DNA from 3 places in the Luteimonas fraxinea genome. Region 3 is predicted to be linked to each of the others. Evidence: riboswitches for the same ligand, from Rfam matches in the RefSeq annotation. Region 3 holds a riboswitch; each other region holds the start of a gene.
What was found. A riboswitch is a leader RNA that binds a small molecule or an ion and turns the genes downstream of it on or off. The one in region 3 is predicted to bind cobalamin.
Positions count from the first base shown of each region.

Region 1: another riboswitch for cobalamin. It lies ahead of LU699_RS07590 (hypothetical protein); the one in region 3 lies ahead of btuB (TonB-dependent vitamin B12 receptor).
Region 2: another riboswitch for cobalamin. It lies ahead of LU699_RS07490 (ribonucleoside-diphosphate reductase subunit alpha); the one in region 3 lies ahead of btuB (TonB-dependent vitamin B12 receptor).

Region 1 is NZ_CP089507.1:1,695,124-1,700,307, reverse strand. Features, by position in the region: gene LU699_RS07600 (aldehyde dehydrogenase) at 1-483, opposite strand, end outside; gene LU699_RS07595 (TetR/AcrR family transcriptional regulator) at 680-1,300, shown strand; cobalamin riboswitch at 1,376-1,610, shown strand; gene LU699_RS07590 (hypothetical protein) at 1,575-1,817, shown strand; gene metE (5-methyltetrahydropteroyltriglutamate--homocysteine S-methyltransferase) at 1,814-4,108, shown strand; gene LU699_RS07580 (FecR family protein) at 4,165-5,184, opposite strand, start outside.
Region 2 is NZ_CP089507.1:1,671,426-1,676,609, forward strand. Features, by position in the region: gene LU699_RS07480 (mechanosensitive ion channel domain-containing protein) at 1-645, shown strand, start outside; gene LU699_RS07485 (hypothetical protein) at 659-1,453, opposite strand; cobalamin riboswitch at 1,850-2,064, shown strand; gene LU699_RS07490 (ribonucleoside-diphosphate reductase subunit alpha) at 2,250-4,754, shown strand; gene LU699_RS07495 (ribonucleotide-diphosphate reductase subunit beta) at 4,942-5,184, shown strand, end outside.
Region 3 is NZ_CP089507.1:126,904-132,087, reverse strand. Features, by position in the region: gene LU699_RS00610 (S-methyl-5'-thioinosine phosphorylase) at 1-200, shown strand, start outside; gene btuB (TonB-dependent vitamin B12 receptor) at 249-2,120, opposite strand; cobalamin riboswitch at 2,246-2,462, opposite strand; gene LU699_RS00600 (TfoX/Sxy family protein) at 2,513-2,887, opposite strand; gene LU699_RS00595 (GAF domain-containing protein) at 2,884-3,366, opposite strand; gene LU699_RS00590 (TMEM175 family protein) at 3,443-4,141, shown strand; gene bioD (dethiobiotin synthase) at 4,138-4,824, shown strand; gene LU699_RS00580 (efflux RND transporter permease subunit) at 5,002-5,184, opposite strand, start outside.

The DNA of each region.
Region 1 (5,184 bases), 1.6 Mb from region 3:
CCACGGCGTGACCGTGGCGCAGACGCCGACCGGTTCGCGGCAGACCAGGGTGCGGCCGCCGTCGAGCCGCGTGCGCTCGTCGACGAAGCCGAAGCCGTCGCTCTCGAGCAGATCGGCGTAGTAGTGGAAGATCTTCGCGTTGTCGGGCACCAGCAGCCGCCCGATCGCGATCGGGGCGCCGATCTGCATGGTCCAGTCCTGGGCGATCTCCTCGGCCCGGCGCTCGATCTCCAGCGCGGTCCGGCGCAGCACCGCGGCGCGTTCGCTGGGCGTGGTGTGGGGCCAGGGCCCCGAGTCGAAAGCCTCGCGCGCAGCCGCCACGGCGGCGTCGATATCGGCCGGCGAGGCTTCGGGATAGTCCATGAGCGGCTGTTCGGTGACCGGCGAGATGATCCGGATCCGGCGATCGGACAGGGGCGCAACCCACGCGCCATCGATGAAAAATGTGCGCGGGACCCGCACACTCGTGCCATTGCTGTTCATGACGTGACTACTCCTTGGGGGGCTGCTCTCGAGCGTGATTGCGGACGGTCCGTGCTGTGTATCCAGTGGCGTGGCGTGCAGGCGCCACGGCGCCCGATCGGCGGACCGGGTGTAATAGTGACATAACTGTCATCATGACAAAGGTGTTTTTATGAAAGATCATCGGACCGGTGTCGCAGCCCAGCGGCGTGCCCGGATGCGCGCCACGCTGCTGCGTGCGGGCCTCGAAGTGATGTCACGCAAGGGCGTGGCCGCGACGACCATCGACGATGTGATCCGCCAGGCCAACGTGGCCCGGGGCAGCTTCTACAAGTACTTCGGTGGGGTGCCCGAGCTGGCAAGCGCCATCGGCGTGGCGGTTGCGCAGGAGATGATCCTGGCGCTGGAGGACGAGATGGACCGGATCCCGGATCCCGCCGCGCGCCTCGCGACCGGCCTGACCGGTGTGTTCTCGATGGCCCGTCGGCATCCCTTGCTGGCCCGCTTCCTGGTCCGGTCGGGCTGGCCGGTGGACGATTTCGGCGGACTGTTCCCGGAGAAGATCGGCAGCGCGATCACCCAGGGCATCGCCGAGGGCCGCTTCGTCGACATGCCGCTGCATGTCGCGATGGCGCTCGTGGGCGGCATTGCGATGGGCTGCATGCACGCGATCGCCGAGGGCGTCGCACACGAGGCCGCCGCCAGCGCGGTCGGGGTCGTTCTGCGTGGACTCGGCGTCGACAGTGCGCAGGCCGCGCGGATCTCGGCCGCCAGCGATGGCCCACTCGAATGGAAGACGGGCCCGCTGCTGGACAGCCTGGTCGCCGCCGGACCGTGAGCGCCGGCCACGCGCGGCCGGCGTGCCGGCGTAGCGCCCTGCGGCCCTCCGATTGACGCCCGCGCGCGACCGGCGTAACGTCGGCGCCGCCTTGGTTCCATCTCTGTATCAAGATATGGCGATGGATTAAAAGGGAAGCCGGTGCGTCGCGCTCGTCGCGGCAATTCCGGCGCTGCCCCGCAGCGGTAATTGGAAACGAACTCCGTCATCGCACTGGCGCCGTCACGGGTCGGGAAGCGACGGACAGTAGGCCCGCCACGCCTGTGGCCCGTCCATGAGCCCGAAGACCTGCCCTGGCCGTCCGCGCATGACCGCGCGGACGTTCGACCTGGACCTCCGCGGGGAGGTGACCGGTGCCATGCCGCGCATCCTGCGTGGTCGGCTCCGCATGTCCGCGCGCAGGCCCGGTTCGCCCGAGGGGGCGAAGGTCGCCTGCACGGTCCGTGGCGCGCATGCGCAGCGGCGCGCGGTCCTTCGTTCCTCAAGCATCCATCGCATTGAGGAGCACTACACGTGACACAGATCGGCAATCTCGGTTTTCCCCGCATCGGCGCACGCCGCGAACTCAAGCGTGCAGTCGAGGCGCACTGGCGCGGCGGTGATGCTGCCACGCTACAGGCCACCGCCCGCGAACTGCGGCTGCGGCACTGGACCCTGCAACGCGAGGCGGGCGTCGACCTGCCGCCCAGCAACGACTTCTCGCTCTACGACCAGGTGCTCGACGCCGCGTTCTGCGTCGATGCCATTCCCGGGCGCTATCGCGCGCTGGCCGATGCCGATCCACTGGCCGGCTACTTCGCGCTCGCACGCGGGCATCAACGCGATGGCATCGATCTGCACGCGCTCGAGATGACCAAGTGGTTCGACACCAACTACCACTACATCGTCCCCGAGCTGCACGCCGACCAGGCCTTCGCACTGCGCGACGACAAGCCGGTGCGCGAGTACCTGGAAGCCCAAGACGCCGGCATCGAGACGCGCCCGGTACTGATCGGTCCGGTCACGCTGCTGTGGCTGTCGAAGACCACCGACGGCAGCGACCGCTTCGCACTGCTCGAGCGGCTGCTGCCGGTGTACGCGGCACTGCTGCGCAAGCTGCACGACGCCGGCGCTGGCTGGGTGCAGATCGACGAGCCGGCCCTGGTGCTCGATCTCGATGACACCATGCGCGCGGCCTACCGTCGCGCCTACGCCGCACTCGCCGACATCGTGCGTCCGAAACTGCTGCTGGCGACCTACTTCGGCGCACTCGACGACAACCTCGAACTCGCCGCATCGCTCCCGGTCGACGGCCTGCATGTAGATCTGGTGCGCGGACGCGAACAGCTCGACGCCGTGCTGCACGCACTGCCGGCCGGTCGCACGCTGTCACTGGGGCTGGTCGATGGCCGCAACATCTGGCGCACACGGCTGGACGACGCGCTGGTGCTCGCACGCTATGCCGTCGAAGCGCGCGGCGCCGATGCGGTGCAACTCGCGCCCTCGTGTTCGCTGCTGCACGTGCCGGTGGATCTGAAGCAGGAGAAGGCGCTCGATCCCGAGCTGCGCGGCTGGCTCGCGTTCGCGACGCAGAAGCTCGACGAACTGCGCCTGATCGCCGATGCGCTGACCGATGCCGATGCGGCAGAGCCCAGCCTGGCCGAGGCGCGCGCCGCGATCGATGCGCGTCGCCAGTCGGCGCGTGTGCATCGCGCCGACGTCGCCGCACGCCTGCAGGCGATCCGTCCCGTTGATGCGCAGCGTCTGTCGGCCTTCGGCACGCGTCGCGTGGCCCAGGATGCCCTGCGTCCGCTGCCTGCGTTTCCGACGACGACGATCGGCTCGTTCCCGCAGACGCTCGAAGTCCGCGAAGCACGCGCGGCGCACAAGTCCGGCACGCTCAGCGATGCCGACTACGACGCCTTCATCGCCGCCGAGACCGCGAGTTGCGTGCGCGAACAGGAAGCATTGGGTCTCGACGTCCTGGTGCACGGCGAGTTCGAGCGCAACGACATGGTCGAGTACTTCGGCGAGCAGCTCGACGGCTTCGCCTTCACCAAGCTCGGCTGGGTGCAGAGCTACGGCTCGCGCTGCGTGAAGCCGCCGCTGATCTGGGGCGATGTCGCGCGGCCGGCGCCGATGACGGTGCGCTGGTCGACGTATGCGCAGTCGCTGACCGATCGTCCGATGAAGGGCATGCTGACCGGGCCGGTGACGATCCTGCAGTGGTCGTTCGTACGCGACGACCAGCCACGCGCCGCCACCTGCCGGCAGATCGCGCTCGCGCTGCGCGACGAAGTGATCGATCTCGAAGCGGCCGGCATCGGCGTGATCCAGATCGACGAACCTGCGTTGCGCGAAGGTCTTCCGCTGCGTCGCGCCGACTGGGCGGCATATCTGGACTGGGCGGTCGAGAGCTTCCGCATCAGCGCATCGGGCGTGGCCGACACGACCCAGATCCACACCCACATGTGCTACTCGGAGTTCAACGACATCATCGAAGCCGTCGCCGCGATGGACGCCGACGTGATCTCGATCGAGACCTCGCGCTCACGCATGGAACTGCTGGATGCCTTCGTGCGCTTCCGCTATCCCAACGGCATCGGCCCCGGCGTCTACGACATCCACTCGCCGCGCGTGCCCGACGTCGACGAGATGACGCGTCTCTTGGAGCGCGCGGCCGACCGGATTCCGCCTGCGCAGCTGTGGGTCAATCCGGACTGTGGCCTCAAGACACGTGGCTGGCCGGAGACACGCGCCGCGTTGCAGGCGCTGGTCGAAGCCGCACGCCGGATGCGAGCGCACACACCGGTGACCCGGGCCGCGTGACACAAGCGATGCGGCATGCGCTGGCGCTCCGCTGGCGCGTGCCGCATCGTCCGTTGCTAGCGGCGCGCCGTCGACCCTGACGGATGCCCGGCATCGAGCCGCATCACGCCGGGTGTGGAGACATCGATCCGGATGGGATGCAGCTTTGCCAGCGCGCCGACGAACGCATGGGGCGCATCGCTGCGGAACACGCCGGTCAGGCGGATGCCGTTCAACGCGGCGTCGTCGACCACCAGGCGCGCGTGGCTGTAACGGTTGAACTCCGCGACCGCGTCGGCGAGCGCCGTGTCCTCGAATACAAGACGTCCCGACAACCATGTCGGCGGCGCTGTATCCCGCATGGCAACGACGCGCGGTGCGTGCCCCGGTGCCAGTCGTGCGCGATGACCGGCCACCATCGGGACCGCCGGCGCATCCGTATCGTGGCCGGACACCGGCAGCAGATTCACCCGGCCTTCGATGAGCGTGACATCGAGTGCATCCGCACGCTGGTCCAGTTCGAATGTGGTGCCGACCACGCGGACGCTGCCGTGTGCGGTCCGGACATACATCGGCCGCCGTTCGTGCGCCACCTGGAAGAACGCCCGGCCACGCTCGAGGAACAGGCTGCGCTCGGTGTCGTGGTACGCGACCCGCAGACGGGTGTCGGTATCGAGCGTGATGCGGCTGCCATCGTCGAGCACGATCTCCCGATGCGCGCCGACTGCCGTGGCGTAGAGCGTGTCCTGCAGCATCGGCGGTGCCGGTGTCCACCATGCGCCGAAGATCGCGACTGCCAGCATTGCGGCCATACCGAGCCGCACGGCCCAGCGGCCGCCACGGGCGCGCGGGGCTGCGGGTCCGGGGGCTGCCGTGACCGGCGTCTGCACCGCCGCGACCGCGGCAAGCCGGGCGGCGATTTCCGGTTGCGCCGCGTGTGCGCCCAGACCCGACCACAGGCGTTCCAGCCGGGCATAGGCCGCGCGATGTCGCGCGTCTGCCGCCAGCCACTGTTGCCAGGCATGCGTCTCCTCGATGGTGACGTCGTCCGCGCGTTGACGGGCGAACCACGCGGCCGCCTGGCGTCGCACGGGATC
Region 2 (5,184 bases), 1.5 Mb from region 3:
TACGCAGTGCTGATGCTGGGCCTGGTCGGCGCGCTGTCGGCGGCCGGCTTCAAGGCCAGCCAGCTGACCTTCGTGCTCGGCGCGCTGGGCGTCGGCGTGGGCCTGGGCCTGCAGAACGTGGTCAACAACTTCGTCTCCGGCCTGGTGCTGATCTTCGAGCGGCCGTTCCAGCCAGGCGACGTGGTCGAAGTGGGCGGCACCACCGGCCGCGTGGTCGACATCGGCATGCGCGCGACACGGGTCGCGACCTTCGATGGCGCCAATGTCGTCGTGCCCAACGGCCAGCTGATCTCGCAGCAGCTGGTCAACTGGACCTTGCGCGATCGCAGCCGCCGGCTGGAAGTCCGCATCGGCGTGGCCTACGGCAGCGCACCGGCCGACGTGGAAGCGGTGCTGGCGGAGGTCGCCGCCGCGACGCCTGGCGTGGTCGCGTCACCCGCGCCGGTGGTGCTGTTCGACGGCCTGGGCAGCGTGGCGATGGAGTTCGTCGTCCGCGCCTGGACCCACGAGTACGAGGACGCCGGCACGATCCGCAGCGCCCTCGTCGGCCGCCTCTACGACGCCCTGCTCGCGCGCGGCATCGGCCTGGCGCATGCGGCGGCGACGATCTATCCGCCGCCACCGCCGGCGTCCGAAAGCGCCTGATCCGGGCGCCGCGTCAGCGGCAGTTGGACGCGTCGACGCCGCGGATCGATTCGATGCGGCCGTTGCCGGTCGCCACGTGCACGCACTCGCGCGAGCGCGCGTTCCACCAGGTCACGATCGAACGGCCATCGCGCTGCTGCGCGTCGCGATCGACGAAGCCGCGGGCACGCAGTTCGGTATCGGCCCCGGCCGCACGCGCGCCGACCAGATCGTCGAGCCGGCCGCCGCCCGCGCCACCCGTATTGCCCGACTGCCACGGCACCTGGGCCGAACGCTCGCGCAGGCCGGCGCCGTACCCGTCACTGTAGGCGCCGCGATCGGAATCGGCGCGATAGCCGTGCAGGGCGTCGCGGTAGCCGCGTTCGTAATCGGCTTCGTGACGCGGATCGTCGTCGTGGTCGCCGTCATCGTGGTGATGCGCATGGTGGGCGAGCGCGGCGATGCCGAGAATCGCGGCCGCCGCCACGGCAACCTTGGCACCGTCGCTCATGCGCTCGCGAGGCGCGTCGCCGGCCTGCTGTCCGCAGTCGGGCGCCAGCGTGTTGACCACCGAAACGACCCGCCCGCCGTCGCTGCGCACCATCACGCAGCGCCGGTCGCGCGCGTTCCACCAGCTGCCGTAGTCACCGGACCCCGACTGGCGGACGTAGCCGCGCGCCCCCAGCGTGCGCGACGCCGTGCGGTCGGCGAGACCCTGCAGATCCCCGAGACCGGGTGCGGGATCCTGCGCGGATACCAGCGACGGCGCGAGCAGGGCGGACAACGACAACGTGGCAGCGGCCAGCGCGCTGGGACTTATGACGGACATGGGGCACCTCCGGATGTGCCGCGGCCGGACTGGCCGTGCTCGGCGCAGATTGCGCCGGAAATTGTTCAGGGTGTGTGGCGGGGTTCGGGGTTTTGACGAGATGGCGCCTGGGCAGGCAGGCCGTGAGCACCGCTCCCTTTGGGAGAGGTCGACGCGCGAAGCGCGTCGGGTGAGGGCCGGGGCTCCACAGGGACGTTCAGCAGCGCCCTCATCCGCCCCTCGGGCACCTTCCCCCAGAGGGGGAAGGATCCAGAAAAACCACCCCGAAGGGCTTGCCCTCCGCACCCCGATCTGCATCCCCGGGCCGGCACGAAGGGCTTGACGAACGACGATTCCCGTCACGGCGCGGCCTGCCGCCCGTTCACTACATTTAGCGTTGACGCTGCTCTCGCACCCCACTATCTTGGGCCTGTCGGTTCCGCAGACCCACAAGGGAATGTGGATTAAAACGGGAAGCCGGTGACGCCTCGCGCCACTCCGGCACTGCCCCGCAGCGGTAATTGGGAACGAACCTGCCAATGCACTGGAGCGATCCGGGAAGCGGCAGGGGAGGAGAAGGCGTTGCCTTCGTGCCCATGAGTCCGAAGACCTGCCGACAGCCGCGTGGAGCACAACGCGCGGTGCCGGCTGCGGACGTCCCGTGGGGGGCGGGTTTGCGGAGTGGGGGCGATGGCGCTGTGCGCCCGATCGCGATCCCTGCGACGCCGCCCGATCACCCTCGGACCCCTCCAAAGCCGCCGGACCCACGTGGGTGGGCCGGTCGTGTGCGCGAATGCACTGGACACAGAGAGGACGCATGACCAGCCACGAGACCCTCGCGACCGAGACCCCGGCCGCCGCCGCAGACGCCACACCGGACACCGCCACCGCACCTGCCCCATCCCCCATTTCCGTTGCGCCGCCCGCCGTCGAGCCCGACGACGTGGTGCCGCCGCCCCCGAGTGCCGCCATGAACACCGCAATTGCAGAAGTCTTCGACGCCGATGCCGGCGTTTCCAACTGGATCACCAAGGAAGCCGGCAACCGCCGGATTCCGTACGACCGTGCGCGCCTGGAGCGCAGCATCGACCGCACCCACGCCGAGTTCCCGCAGCTCGACATCGTCGACTACAAGCGCAGCGTGTTCGGCTTCGTCGAGCGCAAGGACGCGGTCAACGCCGACGACCTGGTCGACCATCTGATCCGCGAGGCCGAAGCCCGCGTCGATGTCACCGCGCCGGAGTGGGAATTCTTCGCCGCCCGCCTGTACCTGCACCGCCTGTACAAGCGCGCCAGCCGCAACCGCTTCTACGACGCCGAGCAGAAGTACGGCTCCTACGTCGGCCTGCAGGAATCGCTGGCCGACCGCACCATCTATTCCAACGACATCCTGCGCGCCTATTCCAAGGAAGAGCTGCAGGAAGCCGGCCGCATGATCGAGCCCGAGCGCGACAGGCTGTTCGCCTACAACGGCCTGTATCTGCTGGCCACGCGCTACCTCGCCACCGACACCTCGCGCGCCGTGTTCGAGCTGCCGCAGGAGCGCTGGCTGACCATCGCCCTGTACCTGATGCAGAACGAGACCAAGGGCGGCCGCGAGCGCCGCATGCAGCTCGTCGGCGAGGCCTACTGGGCGCTGTCGAACCTGTACATGACCGTCGCCACCCCGACGCTGCAGAACGCCGGCAAGGTCGGCGGCCAGCTGTCGTCGTGCTTCATCGACACCGTCGACGATTCGCTGCAGGGCATCTACGACTCCAACACCGACATCGCCCGCGTCTCCAAGGGCGGCGGCGGCGTGGGCGCGTACATGGGCTACGTGCGCTCCAGCGGCTCGGCGATCCGCGGCGTGCCGAACTCCTCCGGCGGCGTGGTGCCGTGGATCAAGCAGCTCAACAACACCGCTGTGTCGGTGGACCAGCTGGGCCAGCGCAAGGGCGCGGTCGCGGTCTACCTCGACATCTGGCACCGCGACATCGAGAACTTCCTCGACCTGCGCCTCAACAACGGCGACCAGCGCCTGCGCGCGCACGACGTGTTCACCTCGATCTGCATCCCCGACATCTTCATGGAGGCCGTCGAGCGTCGCGGCGACTGGTACCTGTTCGACCCGCACGAGGTCCACAAGATCAAGGGCTGGCACCTGCAGGATTTCTTCGACGAGAAGAAGGGTGACCCGAACGGCAGCTTCCGCCGCAAGTACGAGGAAGTCGTCGCCGACGAGCGCATCTCGCGCAAGACCGTCAAGGCGATCGACATCTTCAAGCGCGTGATGGTGAGCCAGCTCGAAACCGGCAACCCCTTCATGTTCTACCGCGACGAAGTGAACCGGAAGAACCCGAACAAGCACGTCGGCCGCGTGTATTCGTCGAATCTCTGCACCGAGATCCTGCAGAACATGAGCCCGACGAAGATGATGCAGGAGATCATCTCCGGCAACCAGATCGTCACCACCAAGCAGGCCGGCGACTTCGTCGTCTGCAACCTGTCGTCGGTGAATCTGGGCCGCGCGGTCATGCCGCAGGCCGGCCAGAGCGATCTGATCACCGACGTGCTCGAGCGCCTGATCCCGATCCAGGTGCGCATGCTCGACAACGTGATCGATCTCAACATGCTGCCCGTGCCGCAGGCCACGATCACCAACCAGAAGTACCGCGCGATCGGTCTGGGCACCTTCGGCTGGCATCACCTGCTGGCGCAGAAGGGCATCCAGTGGAACGATGCGCAAGCCGAGGACTTCAGTGATTCGCTGTACGAGCGCATCAATTTCCTGACCGTGCAGGCCAGCATGGAACTCGCGAAGGAAAAGGGTGCCTACCCGGTGTTCGCCGGCAGCGACTGGCACACCGGCGCGTACTTCAGCGACCGCAGCTACAACTCGCCCGAGTGGATGGATCTGGCCGCGCAGGTCGGCGTCAACGGCATGCGCAACGGCTGGCTGATGGCGGTCGCCCCGAACATGTCCACCGCGCAGATCGCCGGCTCCACCGCGTCGATCGACCCGATCTACTCCGCGTTCTATTACGAAGAGAAGAAGGACTACCGTCGCCCGGTCGCAGCCCCCGGCCTGTCGCTCGAGACCTGGCCCTACTACGAGAAGGGCGCCTACAAGGTCGACCAGTTCGCATCGGTGCGCCAGAACGCGCGTCGCCAGCGCCACGTCGACCAGGCGATCAGCTTCAACTTCTACGTGCCCAGCACCATCCCCGCCCGCACGCTGCTCGACCTGCACATGACCGCGTGGAATCTCGGCATGAAGACCACGTACTACGTGCGTTCGAACGATATCGATATCGCCGAGTGCGAGTGGTGCAGTAGCTGATCGCGACGCGATCGCTTTGAACGAACCCTTCCCCCTCCGGGTGAAGAGCCTGCCCCGTACTTGATACGGGGTGGCCCGAAGGGCCGGATGAGGGCGCTCTTACGCAGCACGCAGAAAGCCCCGCCCTCACCCCAACCCCTCTCCCACAGGGAGAGGGGCTCAAGACCGAATTCCGAGACAGACATCCATGGCCGCCACGTCCACCCCGCTCGACCGCATCAAGATCCTCGAGCCGCGTCATCCCAACCGCTCGACCGGCATCATCAACGGCCAGACCAGCGGCATCCTCAACTGGAACGACATTCCGTATCCGTCGTTCTATCGCGCCTACAAGGAACTCTCGACCAACTTCTGGATTCCGGACGAGGTCGACATGAAGGGCGACGCCAAGCAGTACGGCGAGCTCTCCGCGCGCGAGAAAAACGCCTAC
Region 3 (5,184 bases):
TCGGCATGACCGGCATGCCGGAAGCCGGGCTCGCGCGTGAGCTCGGGCTCGACTACGCGTGTCTGGCGATCGTCGCGAACTGGGCGGCCGGTGCAGGCCCGCAGGTCGACGAGGTGATCACGTTCGAGGACGTGCTCGACAATGTGGCGGCGGCTTCTTCGGGAATTCCGCAACTGCTACGCGCGATGCTGGCGGTCTGATCGAAGGTCAAAAAAAAAAGCCCCGCGGAAGCGGGGCTTTTCCATTGATCAGCGCGTGACCGGCGACCAGCGCAGCGCCAGGCCGTACTCGCGACCGGGCTGGTAGTACCAGTTCACGGTCTCGTAGTTCTTGTCGAGCACGTTGGTCGCGCGGGCTTCCAGCGTCCAGTCGGGGTTGAACGCCCACGCGGCGCGCAGGTCCAGCGTGCCGTGGCCGGCGACGCGCACCGTATTGGCGGCGTTGTCGTAGCGGCTGCTGCTGGCGCGCAGCGTGGTGCCGACACGGAACTCGCCGAAGCTGCGGTCGATGTCGAGACGTCCGCTGTTGCGCGCGCGACGGGCGAGCAGATTGCCGTTGTTAGCATTGTTGCTGCGGTCGCGCGGATCGACGTGGCTCAGTTCGGTCGACAGATCGAAGCCCGCCAGCGTGGTCGCGAACGTCAGCTCGGCGCCGCGGATGCGCGCTTCCTGGATGTTCTGCGGCACGAAGTTGCGGTCGAGGAAGATCAGATCATCGACGCGGCTTTCGAACACGTTGATCGACCAGTTCCACGCATCGGCGTACTGGGACAGGCCGAGATTGGCCGTCTTTGCGCGCTCGGGCTCGAGATCCGGATTGCCGCTGCCGAACGGGAAATACAGATCGTTGAACGTCGGCGCCTTGAAGCTGGTCGCGGCGCTGGCGTTGAGGCGCAGCCCGTGGTCGAGGTCGAGGCCCCAGCCGAGGCTGCCGGTGGTGTGGCCGCCGAACTGTTCGTTGTCGTCGTGACGCACGCCGGCCTGCACGCGGTGTGCGCCGAAACGCGCCGTGTAATCGGAGAACACGGCGAAGTTGTTGCGCGAGGTCGACGCATAGTCGGTGTCGCTCTCGACGTTGTCGGACATCCAGTCGAAGCCGAGCGAGAAGCGCTGGGTCGGCGCCAGACCGAAATCGGCCTGTACCGAAGCGGTGTCGCGACGCGTGTCGATCTGGCCGACATCGACGCGTGTGCCGGCATCGATGTCGCGGAAGTAGGTCGTCGACTCGTCGTAGTTGCGGCCGGCCCGCGCGGTCAGCGTGACGACGTCCGACGGTGCATAGGTCAGCTTGCCGCCGGCGACCTGCTGCACGTTGTCGGCCTCGTTGCCGCCGAACACGCTGCCGTCGTACTCGTTGAAGGCTTCGGCGCGCAGGGCGTTGGCTTCGAACGTGAGTCCTTCCGCAAGCTCCACGCCGCCACGCAGGTTGAGCGAACGGTTGCGGTAGCCGTCACGGTCGGGCTCTTCGACGCCGCAGCCGCCAAAGGGAACGCTGGAACCACGGCAGCTGTCGATGCCGTCGGTGCGCTGGAACGCGGCATCGACACCGAACCAGCCGCGGCCGGCGCGGCCACCGATGCCCGCGCTGGCTTCGCGCAGGTCGTGGCTGCCCACGCCGATGCGTGCGTGCGGGCTGATCGCGCCGGTGTTGCGACGGGTGAAGATCTGGATGACACCGCCGATGGCTTCCGATCCGTACAGGCTCGAGCGCGGGCCGCGGACGATTTCGACACGCTCGATCTGGTCGACCGGAATGTCCTGGAATGCGGCCAGGCCAGCGGTCGCCGAGCCGATGCGCACGCCGTCAACCAGCACCAGCACGTGATCGGATTCGCTGCCGCGCATGAAGATCGAGGTTAGCTTGCCGGGACCACCGGAGTTGCCGATCTGGATGCCGGCGCGGCCGCGCAGCAGTTCGGGCAGATCACGTGCCTGGGTGCGTTCGATCTCGGCGCGGTCGATGACCTGGGCCGGCACGATGGTGTCGCCGAGCGTGCTTTCGCCACGGTTGGCGGTGACGAGCACGGTGTCGAGATCGCGCGCATCGGCGGCGGTCGCGGCAGCGGCGAATGGCGAAGCGAGAGCGGCGACGATCGCCACGGTCAGAGTACGGAACGGCATTGCAGTCTCCTTGTCGCGTGCGCCCACGCACGCGGGGTGTCGGGAGATCGCGAGGACGGACACGGCCGCCGACCGGACGCGCGCAAGGCCGTCCGGAACGCCGCCGCAATGCCCGCCGCATCGCAATCGAGGAAGACTTCGTGGCCGGTCTCCGGACTCGCGCGTGGGAGGACTCCCGGGCGTCGCGCCTTCCCGTGCATGAGCACAGTGGCGGATGCGATGCCTTGAACACGCTTACCGTTGCGGGGGCAGTGCCGGGCTGGCGCCTGAGCGCGTCACCGGCTTCCCGTTTCAACCCGGACGGCGATGCGCCGGCGGGTCACCATGAAGCTGGCGCGGATTGTACGTGAGCGCGGGGCTGCGGGCGCGGGCAGGGCGCGCCGGCGGTGCGGTCAGTCGTCGCGGCGGTCGAACAGGCGATCGAAGGGCGATTCGGACTCGACGGGTTCGGTCACCGTCGTCGTCACCGGGCCGGCGGCCTGGCGCGAGCGCGGATCGGGCAACAGGGCGGTCGCGGCCTCGGCGGCTTCGACCAGTTGCAGGCGGCGCGCCTCGGGCACGTCCTGCCAGTGGCAGTCGAGCAACGCGCCTTCCAGCGAATACAGCAGATTGAGGCTGGGCTTGAAACCGGCGCGGCGCACCTTGACGAACGCATCCACCGCGCCCGCCGCTTCCAGATCCTCGCGCGTGCGCAGACCCACCTGACGCAGCCAGGCCGCGGACTTGGGTCCGATGTTGCGCAGCTTGAGCGGCGTCGGTGCGGTCATTGCAGTGATTCGAGATAGAGGGCGGCGAGGGACTCGATGCCTGCCTGGTCTTCAACGTCGAAACGCGCCGGCACCGGACTGTCGATGTCGAACACGCCGATCAGGCGCTCGCCGATGTGCAGCGGCACGACGATTTCCGAGCGCGAGGCGCTGTCGCAGGCGATGTGGCCCGGGAACGCATGGACGTCGTCGACGCGCTGCGTCGTGCGCGTGCGCGCAGCCGCGCCGCACACGCCTTTTTCTAGAGGAATGCGCACGCAGGCCGGCAGACCCTGGAACGGGCCGACCACGAGTTCGGTGCCGTCGAAGAGATAGAAGCCGACCCAGTTGAGATCCGTCAGCGCGTGATAGACCAGCGCCGAGAGGTTCGCCGCATTGGCGATCGCATCGCGTTCGCCGTGCAGCAGCGCCCGTGCCTGTGCCGCCAGCGCGGCATACTGTTCGGCCTTGGAGCCGGTCAGGGGAGATGAAGTGAACATGCCGAGGAGTGTAGCAGCGGCCCCGCAGGGGCTCGGGGGACAGGACGCGTGGCCGCGCGATGCGGACGGATTCCGCTTGCGTGGTACGCAGGCCTCGCGTCTGGAAACTTTCGTCGACGCCGCATTCGCGTTCGCGGTGACACTGCTGGTCGTGTCGTTCGACGCGATGCCGGCAAGCGTGTCCGAACTGCATGAGGCGCTGCGGCGCGCACCGGCGTTTCTCGCCGGATTCGCGATCCTGGCGATGTTCTGGGCCACGCATCACCGCTTCAGCCGTCGCACCGGACTGAGCGACGCCCGGGTGACCACGCTCGGCCTGCTGCTGATCGCCGTCGCACTGCTTTACGTGTATCCGCTGCGCCTGATCATGGGCGTCGGCCTGCATTTCCTGACGTTCGGCTGGGCGCCGTCGCCGATTCCGATCGGCTTTGCTGCCGGCGAGTTCCGCAGCCTGTACGTGATCTATGGACTCGGTTTCGCCGCGATGTGCATCACGATGCTGCTGCTCAATCGCCACGGCCTTGCACGCGCCGAAGCGCTCGGACTCGATCCGGTCGAGCGTTGCCTGCTGAAGCAGGAAGCCGGCGCGATGGTGTGGCTGCTGATTCCGACGGTCGCCTCGATCGTGCTCGCGCTGCTGCCGATGCCGCCGCGCACGCTGTTCCAGGGGCTGCCGGGCATCGTCTACTGCACGCTGGCGGTGTTGATGCCGTGGTATGGCGTGCGCAGCGCGCGCGAGCTCGCGCGCGTTCGCGCCGAAATGGACGCTGCATGAGCGCCCGCAGCTTTCTGGTGACCGGCACCGATACCGGCATCGGCAAGACCCATTCGAGCGTGGCCCTGCTGCACGCACTGCGCGCGAGTGGTCTGAGCGCGGTCGGGATGAAGCCGATCGCCAGTGGCTGCGACTGGATCGACGGCCGCTGGCGCAACGAAGATGCGCTGGCGTTGCAGGCGGCCAGTGATCCGCGGCCGGAGTACGCCGACATCAATCCGGTCGCGTTGCCCGAACCCACGGCGCCGACCTTGGCGGCGATCACGGCGGGTGTGACGGTCGACATCGCGGCGCTGTATGCCGCGCATGCGCGGCTCGCATCGAATGCGGATGTGGTGCTCGTCGAAGGCGCTGGCGGCTGGGATGCGCCGCTGGCCGAAGGACTCGAACACAGGGATCTCGCGCGGCAGCTCGGCGGCGCCGTGGTGCTGGTGATTGGATTGAAGCTCGGTTGCCTGAGTCATGCGCGGCTGACCGCGCGTGCGATCGAAGCGGACGGCTGTCGGCTGGTCGGGTGGATCGGCAATCGCATCGATCCGGCGTTCGCGCGGGCGGACGACTACGTCGGCCTGCTGACGGCCGCGTTGCCGGCGCCGTGTCTAGGGGTGTTGCCGTTCGTTGCGGAGAAGAGCGATCTGCCCGCGAGGTTGTCGCTCGATGCTGAGTGGATCGCGACCCTTTAGCGAGCTGCGCGATGGGTTTCGCTGCGCTCTACCCATCCTAAGAACGCGCCGGCACGCCCAACGTAAGATGGGTAGAGCGCAGCGAAACCCATCATCACAATCTGATCGAGCGGATAACCCCCAGAAGAAAAGGCGCGACCGAAGTCGCGCCTTTTTCATTTCACTGCTCGCCGAGACTCAATGCCCCTGCGGCGCCGGCGTCAGATCGTCGTCGTCGCGACGGTCCGCGTTCTTTGCTTCGGTCGCTTCGCGATCGTGGCTTTGGTCGCGGGCCAGCAGCAAGTAGAACGCCGGCAGCACGAACAGGGTGAACGCAGTGCCGATCGACATGCCGGCAGCGATCACCAGACCCATCGAGAA